3 regions of the Candidatus Pantoea communis genome follow, and region 3 is predicted to be linked to each of the others. Evidence: predicted binding sites of a transcription regulator. Region 3 holds the regulator's gene; each other region holds the start of a gene.
What was found. The regulator PurR, encoded in region 3, represses purine synthesis genes. The targets are predictions, from matches to a motif close to CANGCAAACGTTTGCNTG.
Positions count from the first base shown of each region.

Region 1: gcvT (glycine cleavage system aminomethyltransferase GcvT) is a predicted target of PurR. The motif match lies at 1,794-1,811, and genes of this name have one in related genera.
Region 2: purT (formate-dependent phosphoribosylglycinamide formyltransferase) is a predicted target of PurR. The motif match lies at 1,748-1,765, and genes of this name have one in related genera.

Region 1 covers NZ_VWXC01000004.1:115,284-118,563, forward strand. Annotated here, with positions in the region: gene ubiH (2-octaprenyl-6-methoxyphenyl hydroxylase) at 1-110, shown strand, start outside; gene ubiI (FAD-dependent 2-octaprenylphenol hydroxylase) at 131-1,333, shown strand; gene gcvT (glycine cleavage system aminomethyltransferase GcvT) at 1,866-2,963, shown strand; gene gcvH (glycine cleavage system protein GcvH) at 2,983-3,280, shown strand, end outside.
Region 2 covers NZ_VWXC01000002.1:302,200-305,479, forward strand. Annotated here, with positions in the region: gene F3J37_RS05505 (bifunctional 4-hydroxy-2-oxoglutarate aldolase/2-dehydro-3-deoxy-phosphogluconate aldolase) at 1-450, shown strand, start outside; gene purT (formate-dependent phosphoribosylglycinamide formyltransferase) at 532-1,710, opposite strand; gene F3J37_RS05515 (tellurite resistance TerB family protein) at 1,872-2,513, shown strand; gene F3J37_RS05520 (LysR family transcriptional regulator) at 2,531-3,280, opposite strand, start outside.
Region 3 covers NZ_VWXC01000001.1:471,639-474,918, forward strand. Annotated here, with positions in the region: gene F3J37_RS02465 (C40 family peptidase) at 346-1,131, shown strand; gene cydH (cytochrome bd-I oxidase subunit CydH) at 1,217-1,306, opposite strand; gene purR (HTH-type transcriptional repressor PurR) at 1,582-2,607, shown strand; gene punR (DNA-binding transcriptional activator PunR) at 2,604-3,280, opposite strand, start outside.

The sequences.
Region 1 (3,280 bases), on a different contig from region 3:
GTTATGCGCCCTTAGTGGCGGGAAGAAATCTTGGGCTGGTGGCAATGGACCATCTGCCATGGCTGCGAAACCCACTTGCCGCGCGCACGCTCGGCTGGGTGAAGCGTTGAGCATGAATTAAGGGGCAGCAATGCAAACATTTGATGTGGCTATCGCCGGTGGCGGTATGGTAGGTCTGGCCGTCGCCTGCGGATTACAGGGCAGCGGCCTGCGCGTTGCCGTGCTGGAGAAAGCACCTGAGCCACAATTTGATCCAGCGAGCGCCGCATCGATTCGCGTCTCGGCGATCAATGCTGCCAGCGAACGTCTGCTGCAAAAGCTGGATGTCTGGTCCAGTATCCTGGCGTTGCGCGCCAGTGCCTATCACGGCATGGAAGTGTGGGATCAAGACAGCTTTGGTTCCATCAGCTTTGATGATGAGCAGCAAGGCTTATCCCATCTCGGCCATATTATTGAAAACGAAGTGATTCACAGCGCACTGTGGCAGCGCGCCAGTCAGTGCAGCGATATCACCTTATTTGCCCCTGCGCAGTTGCAGCAGGTGGCCTTTGGCGACAACGAAGCGTTCGTCACTTTGCAGGACGGCAGCATGATGAGTGCGCGCCTGCTGATTGCCGCGGATGGGGCAAACTCGTGGCTGCGCGACAAAGCCGATATCCCGATTACCTTCTGGGATTACGATCATCACGCGCTGGTCGCCAATATCCGCACCGATATGCCGCACGATGCAATTGCGCGTCAGGTGTTCCATGGCGACGGCATTCTGGCGTTCCTGCCTATGCAGGACCCGCACCTGTGTTCCATCGTTTGGTCGCTGTCGCCACAAGAAGCGGCCCGCGTGCAGTCGATGCCAGAAGCGCTGTTCAACCAGCATCTGTCAGTAGCCTTCGATATGCGTTTAGGCTTATGCCACGTAGAAAGCGAGCGCAAAACCTTCCCACTGATGGCGCGCTATGCTCGTAACTTTGCCGCGCACCGCCTGGCACTGGTGGGCGATGCCGCGCACACCATTCATCCGCTGGCCGGACAGGGCGTTAACCTTGGCTTCATGGATGCCGCGGAACTGATCGGTGAAATTCGTCGCCTGCATCAGGAAGGGAAAGATATCGGGCAGCACCTTTATCTGCGACGTTATGAGCGCAGCCGCAAGCACAGTGCGGCAATGATGCTGGCGGGCATGCAGGGATTCCGTGAGCTGTTTGCCGGCACCCATCCGGCGAAAAAGCTACTGCGTGATGTGGGATTGAAACTGGCTGACACATTGCCGGGCGTCAAACCGATGATGCTGAAGCAGGCCATGGGGCTAAATGATATGCCCAGCTGGATTCGTTAAATTCTCGTTAAATGGCGCCGATTCAGGCGCCATTTTTTTGCATGAATCACTGTCTCGTCATACCAAAAGCCGCTCCTAAAGTGACAGTTACGTCTGCACTGGGACGTTGCAGGCTGTGTTTGGACAAGCGCATTTTAATTAGCTTTTTCACCCTATGCACTGCTCTGGTGCGCCTCTGCACTCAAATTGCGCCTCGTTTGATTTATTCTAATTTTACTCGCCAATTCGCATTACTTTAACTAATGAAGGTGTCGCGGGTTCGCCGGACCTATTTCCCGTACTGAGGCGTGTGTTCCATTATCAGGCTGTGTTTATCGTTATTAATTGTATTTTATGCGCGGTTAATCACAAAAATGCAGTGAATTGTGCTGTGGTGGGTTTGGTGCGTGCTGAAGGGTGGTACTGTTTCGCCCTCGTTTTCCTTATGGTTAATCGCCGCGTTCGGTGGTAACTTCAGCACAAAGAGAACGTTTGCGTCAGCCTGTATAGGCGGCGCAGGCGCGTCACACTCACTTGTTTTCACAGGATGGTTATGACTCAGCAAACGCCTCTATTCGAACAGCATCAGGCATGCGGTGCGCGCATGGTGGACTTCCATGGCTGGATGATGCCACTGCATTACGGCTCGCAAATGGATGAGCATCATGTGGTGCGCAACGATGCCGGTATGTTTGATGTTTCCCACATGACCATCGTCGATCTGCACGGTGTCCGCACCCGTGAATTCCTGCGTTATCTGCTGGCCAACGATGTCGCCAAACTGACGCAACCCGGCAAAGCCCTCTACACCGGCATGCTGAATGCTTCGGCTGGCGTCATTGATGATTTGATTGTTTACTTTATGACCGAAGACTTTTTCCGCTTAGTGGTGAACTCCGCGACGCGTGAGAAGGATTTGGCGTGGATCAAACAGCACGCTCAGCCGTTTGGTGTCGAACTCACCGAGCGTGACGACCTGGCACTGATTGCCGTACAAGGCCCGCAAGCGCAGCAGAAAGCACAGACGTTGTTTACTGCGGCGCAGCGTGAAGCGGTGGCAGGTATGAAACCGTTCTTTGGTGTGCAAAGCGAAAGCCTGTTCATCGCCACCACCGGTTATACCGGTGAAGCCGGTTATGAAATTGCGATGCCGAACAGTGAAGCGGCCGATTTCTGGCAGAAACTGCTGGCAGCAGGCGTCAAACCGGCTGGCCTGGGTGCGCGTGACACGCTGCGCCTGGAAGCAGGGATGAATCTCTACGGTCAGGAAATGGATGAAGGTGTTTCACCGCTGGCGGCCAATATGGGTTGGACGGTGAGCTGGGAACCTGCCGATCGCGATTTCATCGGTCGCGAGGCGCTAGAAGCGCAACGTGAACATGGGACTGAAAAGCTGGTGGGTTTGATCATGACCGAAAAAGGGGTGCTACGAAACGGCTTGCCGGTGCGTTTCACCGATGAACAAGGTCAGCCACAGCAGGGTATTATTACCAGTGGTTCCTTCTCCCCGACGCTGGGTTACAGCATCGCGCTGGCACGTGTGCCAGCGGGCATTGGTGAGCAAGCGATTGTAGAGATCCGCAATCGTGAAATGCCGGTGAAAGTCACCAAACCGATTTTTGTTCGCGCCGGCAAGCCGGTCGCTCAGTAATTTTTCAGGAGAAATGGCGATGAGCAATGTGCCTAATGAATTGAAATACCGCGATAGTCACGAGTGGGTGCGTAAAGAAGCCGATGGCACCTTCACCGTGGGTATCACCGAACACGCGCAGGAACTGCTGGGCGATATGGTGTTTGTGGATCTGCCTGATGTGGGCGCCACTTTCGCTGCCGGTGATGACTGTGCCGTCGCGGAGTCGGTGAAAGCCGCCTCAGACATCTATGCCCCCCTAAGCGGTGAAATCGTTGCTGTGAACGAAGAGCTGGCCGACGCACCGGAGCTGGTCAACAGCGAACCGTACGCCGCAG
Region 2 (3,280 bases), on a different contig from region 3:
GTGCCGGAAGCGATTGTCGGCGCGGGCACGGTGATCAACACCCAGCAGTTAAAAGAAGTCACCGATGCCGGTGCGCAGTTTGTGATCAGCCCAGGTCTGACGGAGCCGTTGCTGAAAGCCGCGGTTGAAGGTCCGGTGCCATTGATTCCGGGCATCAGCACCGTTTCTGAACTGATGTTAGGGATGGATTACGGTCTGCGTGAGTTTAAGTTCTTCCCGGCGGAAGCCAATGGTGGTGTGAAAGCACTGTCAGCGATTGGCGGTCCGTTCCCACAGGTGCGTTTCTGCCCAACCGGCGGTATCTCACCGGCCAACTACCGTGACTATCTGGCACTGAAAAGCGTGCTCTGTATTGGTGGTTCGTGGTTGGTGCCGAACGATGCGCTGGAAAGCGGCGACTGGGATCGCATTACGCGTCTGGCTCGCGAAGCCGTTGAAGGCGCGAAGTAACGCATCTGGCAGGGTGCGAATCATTGGAACTGAAAGGGCGGCCTGGTGGCCGCCCTTTTTCGCTGTCAGCAGCTGAGGGAATTAGCCCTCTACTTTCACGGCTGCGGCACTCGCCACGGCACGTGCAATCGCCTCATCGGTATTGTCACCAGTAGCCAGCGCCACGCCCAGACGACGTTGACCAGCAATCTCTGGCTTGCCGAACAGACGCAACTGCAGTCCCGCACCCAATGCCGCTTCGATGTTCACGAACTGCACATTGTTGCTATCCAGCTGTGGCAGAATCACCGCCGAAGCCGCCGGGCCATACTGGCGAATGCCACCGATTGGCAAGCCAAGGAACGCGCGCACATGCAGAGCAAACTCGGACAGATCCTGAGAAATCAGCGTCACCATGCCGGTATCGTGTGGGCGTGGCGAGACTTCGCTAAACACCACCTCATCACCGTAGACAAACAGCTCAACGCCAAACAGACCGTATCCGCCCAGCGCTTTCACCACTTTAGATGCGATATCTTGTGCACGCTGCAGAGCCAGGTCGGTCATCTGCTGTGGCTGCCAGGATTCACGGTAATCGCCATCTTCCTGACGATGACCAATCGGCGCGCAGAAATGGATGCCATCCACGGCGCTGATGGTCAGTAGGGTGATTTCGAAATCAAATTTGACCACGCCCTCGACGATCACGCGACCGGCACCGGCACGTCCGCCTTGCTGCGCGTAATCCCAGGCTTTATCCAGCTGGCTCGCTTCGCGGATGAAACTCTGACCTTTGCCCGATGAGCTCATTACTGGTTTAACGATGCACGGAAAACCAATTTCATTGGCGGCTGCGACGAAATTCTCTTTGCTGTCAGCGAACTGATAGGTTGAAGTCGGTAACGACAACTCTTCTGCCGCCAGACGGCGAATACCTTCGCGGTTCATGGTCAGGCGCGCTGCACGCGCGGTAGGTACCACTTTCTGGCCTTGAGCTTCCAGTTCCAGCAGTTTTTCAGTGGCAATAGCTTCAATTTCTGGCACCACAAAGTGCGGCTTCTCCAGCGCAATTAACGCAGCCAGCGCATCACCGTCCAGCATATTGATCACATGGCTACGGTGTGCAACGTGCATCGCAGGGGCATCGGCATAACGATCCACGGCAATCACTTCCACACCCAGACGCTGACACTCCAGCGCCACTTCTTTGCCCAATTCGCCTGAACCTAACAGCATCACACGCGTTGCGGCAGGGCGCAGCGCGGTTCCGAGAGTCGTCATAATTTCACCTTAGCAGTCAAAATGCGCGCGCAGTATATACGAAAACGTTTGCGTACTCACGCATTCGCCTTCATCAGGTTTGCCATACTTTTCCCGCTCTGACGTTACCTGACACTCGCTACGGCAGCATGGAACGCGGAAACTTAAACAGGAGTTAAACGATGAGCAATTGGTTGCAGCAAATCCAGTCGGTGCTGGCGAAGAAGGGCAGCGACGGCAAAGCCGGTGGTTTGAGCGATATGCTGGCACCCGGCGCGCTGGGTGGGTTAGCGGGATTGCTGGTGGCTAGCAAGTCTACACGAAGCCTGTTGACCAAATATGGCGGCAAAGCCTTGCTGGTCGGCGGCGGTGCGGCAGCGGGCGCCGTGCTATGGAACAAATACAAACAGCGTGTGCGTGAAACGCACCAGGATGAGCCGGAATTTGGTCAGTTGCAGACACCTGTGGATCAGCGCGCTGAACGTTTGGTGACGGCGTTAGTGTTCGCTGCCAAAAGCGATGGTCATATTGACGATCGCGAACGTGCCGCTATTGAGCAGAATATCCATCAGGCGGGTTATGGTTCACAGGCGGAAACGCTGATCCAGCAGGCGATGAACCGTCCACTCGATCCACAGTGGCTGGCGGCAGATGTGAAAAACGAAGAAGAGGCGCTGGAACTGTACTTCCTCAGCTGTGCCGCCATCGATGTGGATCACTTTATGGAGCGCAGCTATCTCTCTGCACTGGGTGATGCCCTGAAGATCCCACAGGATGTGCGCGACGGCATTCAGCGCGATATTCAGGCGGAGAAAGCGGCGTAATGATGCTGATGCCTGGATCATATCCAGGCTTTATTGCGCATCAGATCGAGCAGTGTTTGCAACTGTGCATCAATAACAATTATCTCGTTATTGATCAGTAAATGCAGCGCTGTTACGCGACGAACGCCCTGTTGCAGCGGCAGCATCTTCAATGTTCCTGCCGCCAGGGCGGACTGAATACGGGTCTCCGGTAACCAACCATAACCAACCTGATGCATTACTGCCTCAATTGCGGCCTCGATGGTGGAACAAGCCCAGATCTCTCCCTGATGGTGCTCCTGCAGTACGCTAAAATGCTGATGATCGGCAATGCGGATCAGCGGATATTCCGCTAACTGCTCAGCACTAACCGCACCATTCAAGTGATGTAACGCATGCTGGTGGTGCGCAACAGCCACGAAATCCACATTCATCATCCATTCGCCCCGGCCTGTCCCGGGCTGGCGCTGGCTCAATACCATTACATCCGCCTGGCTGTTATCCGGTATCTGCGTTTCCAACACCTCGGTGACGTTAACCTGCGTACCCGGATAGAGACGCTGGAATTCACTCAGCACACTGAACAAATGCTCGCGCGGCAAGATGCTATCCACCATCAGTTCGATGCGGCTGCGCTCACCGTTGCGCATAGCGCTGGCGGTGCTTTCCAGCGCGTAGAAAGCTTTCAACAGTGGCCTGACCTGCGCCAGAAGCTTCTCGCCTGCAGGCGTCAGCACGGTGCGCCTTCCTTTGGTCTCCAGCAAGGTGACTTCAAGGCGTTCTTGCAG
Region 3 (3,280 bases):
ACTTCGTGTTTGTTTATTGTAGCGACTTCAGCCCCGCACTGAAAACGGGATTTTGCGTTACCGACCAGCTGATCGCCATGTTTGTTAAGTGCTGAGGGTACAGATAACATTTTCATATCATTAATAAGCATGAACAAATTAATAATTAGCAATAATTTCGCTGCGTTAAACAGCTGAAATCGCTCAATTTAGCGACATTATCTACCTGGTAACAGATTAATAGAAAAAGGCCTTACCTTTTGGAAAAAAAGTGGATTAGAATTGCTTCGGCGCTGATCGTTGATCAGATTTCTCTTACTCTGCCGCAGCCTGCTTTTTGCCAGACTGCTTAACCTGTACCGGACTATGCGTTTACTGATTACGCTTTTCATACTGGCTTTTGCGCAACTGTTTTTTAACGTGGCTTCTGCTTCGCAGCATGCCCCGATTAATGCCAGTTTGCATAACGCCGAGAAAAAAAGTGCGCGCGAAGATGAGCGCCGCAAGCGACGCCCGGTTAAAACAACGGCTAAAAAGTCTCGCCTGACCACCGTGCAGAAGCTCAAGCTGAAAAAGCAGAGTAAAACCGAAACCGCCTTAAACAAATCCAGCCGCAAAAAATCCCTGCTGAAGTCGCCATTGAAAAAGTATGGCCATCAACGCCTCGCGAAAAAGTCCCCGGATGTGGACGATGAAGTTCAGGGACTCACTGGCATCAAGATGAGCAAATCCCACCGCCTGCGCTACCAAAAGGCACGCGAAACCGCGATGACGAAGTTGATGGGACAACTGGGCAAGCCTTACCAGTGGGGTGGCACCTCACCCCATACCGGTTTCGATTGCAGTGGTTTGGTCTGGTATGCCTATAAAGATCTCGTCAAATACAAATTCCCACGCACGGCGAATGAGATGTATCACCTGCACGATGCCGCGCCCATTAAGCGTGAGATGCTGGAGAAAGGGGATTTGGTATTCTTCCGCATCAATAATCGCGGGACTGCCGATCATGTGGGCGTTTACCTCGGCAACGGTAAATTTATTCAGTCACCCCGCACCGGTAAAGACATTCAGATTAGCGCATTGGGCGAAGACTACTGGCAGAAACACTATGTCGGTGCGCGCCGTATGATGACTCCAAAAACTATTCGCTAATTGTTGCGCAACATCCTGTGGCTCTCGCCACAAAAAAAGCCGGACGCTTAATCAGTGCCGGCTTTTTTTATTGATGCGCTTTGAATTAATGAAGAATGGCGGTGAAGCTAAACGCAATAATCATCAACAGTGCGCCAACCGTGGTCATTAGCGCCAGCTTTAAATCTGTACTCATCACTACTCCTTAGTCACACATTTATTAGGGTTAAAACAATTTTCGCACAGCGGTGGGCAAAAATCTCGTCTTATCCGCGCTGGCTTGCTAGAATCGCCGCCTTTCGTTGCGCAACTGATTTTTGCGCATGCTGTATTTACAGCCTGCTGAAGTGATTTTCCCTGCCTGAAACGGCAGATTTGCCCCCCCCTTTAGGGCATAAAACCCTTCGCAGACGCAAACGTTTAACAAAATACTTATCAGTAAGTTGCGATAAGCCGGGGAGTACCTTTTTCATGGCAACAATTAAAGATGTAGCGAAACGCGCGGGTGTATCTACCACCACCGTTTCGCATGTCATCAACAAAACGCGTTTTGTTGCAGAGGAAACGCGTAACGCCGTATGGGAAGCGATTAAAGAGCTGCACTATTCGCCGAGCGCCGTTGCGCGTAGTTTGAAGGTGAATCACACCAAAACGCTGGGACTGTTAGCCACTTCCAGCGAAGCGCCCTACTTTGCCGAAATTATCGAAGCGGTTGAGAACCACTGTTTCGAACGCGGCTATACCTTGATTCTGGGCAACGCACATAACGATTTGCAAAAGCAGCGCGCTTACCTGTCGATGATGGCGCAAAAGCGTGTGGATGGTCTGTTAGTCATGTGCTCAGAGTATCCTGACGATTTGCTGCAGATGCTGGAAGAGAACCGCAACATTCCGATGGTCGTGATGGACTGGGGCGCCTCTCGCGGCGACTTCACCGATACCGTACAGGATAACGCCTTCCAGGGGGGTTACCTGGCTGGACGCTACCTTATCGAGCGCGGTCACCGAGATATCGGTGCGATTCCGGGTCAAATGGAGCGCAACACCGGCGGCGGGCGCCATGCGGGCTTCCTGCAGGCGATGAGCGAAGGCGGTGTGACCGTGCGGCCGGAATGGGTTGTTCAGGGCGACTTCGAGCCAGAATCGGGTTATCAGGCGATGCAGCAGATCCTTAATCAGAAACAGCGTCCGACCGCCGTGTTCTGCGGGGGCGATATCATGGCGATGGGCGCGATCTGTGCCGCCGATGAGATGGGACTGCGCGTGCCGCAGGACATCTCCGTGATTGGCTATGATAACGTGCGCAACGCGCGCTACTTCACCCCTGCGCTCACCACAGTTCACCAGCCGAAAGCGGAGTTGGGCAAAAAAGCGCTGGAAATGCTGCTGGATCGCATCACCAGCAAACGCGAAGAGCCGCAAACCATTGAGGTCCAGCCTACACTGATTGAGCGTCGCTCCGTGGCGGACGGTCCATTCCGTGATTACCGCCGTTAAAGCTGATTTTCGCTGAGCCACTCGTGGTTCAGCGTTTCAGCATCGCCAAGATAGGCGAGTAACCACTCCAGCGCGGGTGACGCACGCTGTTCTGACCAACTGACGCAGCAGGGACTTTCCGGAAACGGCTGCGGCAGTGATAGCTCGACCAACGCCCCCCTATCCAATAATGGCCGCGCCAGGTGGCCCGGCACCATGCCCACGCACAATCCCGCCTGCAAACAATCCATCCCTGTTTCCCACTCTGGCACCACTAAACGCCGCTGATTATCCAATGTCCAGGTCATGCGTCGTGGTAATGCGCGAGAGGTATCTTCCAGTACCAGCGATGGCCAGGCACGCAGCGCTTCTTCGTTGAGATCGGCACTCGCGGCCAGAGGATGATCAGGACTGACCACACAACGCCAGTTTAGAGCACCCATATCCTGAAAGGCAAAACGTCCACCCACCGGGATCGCCTGGGTGGCGCCAATCGCCACATCGACCCGCCCGTCCGCTAAGGCATCCCATACACCGTTAAATACCTCGTAGCTGATGATCAATTCCATATCCGGGAAATGACGGTAAAAATCCTTTACCAGTTGTCGGGTACGCTGGGGTTTTACAATGCAATCCACGGCAATACTGAGCTGTCCGCGCCAGCCATTCGCCAGTTGCTGGCACTGCCTGCGGG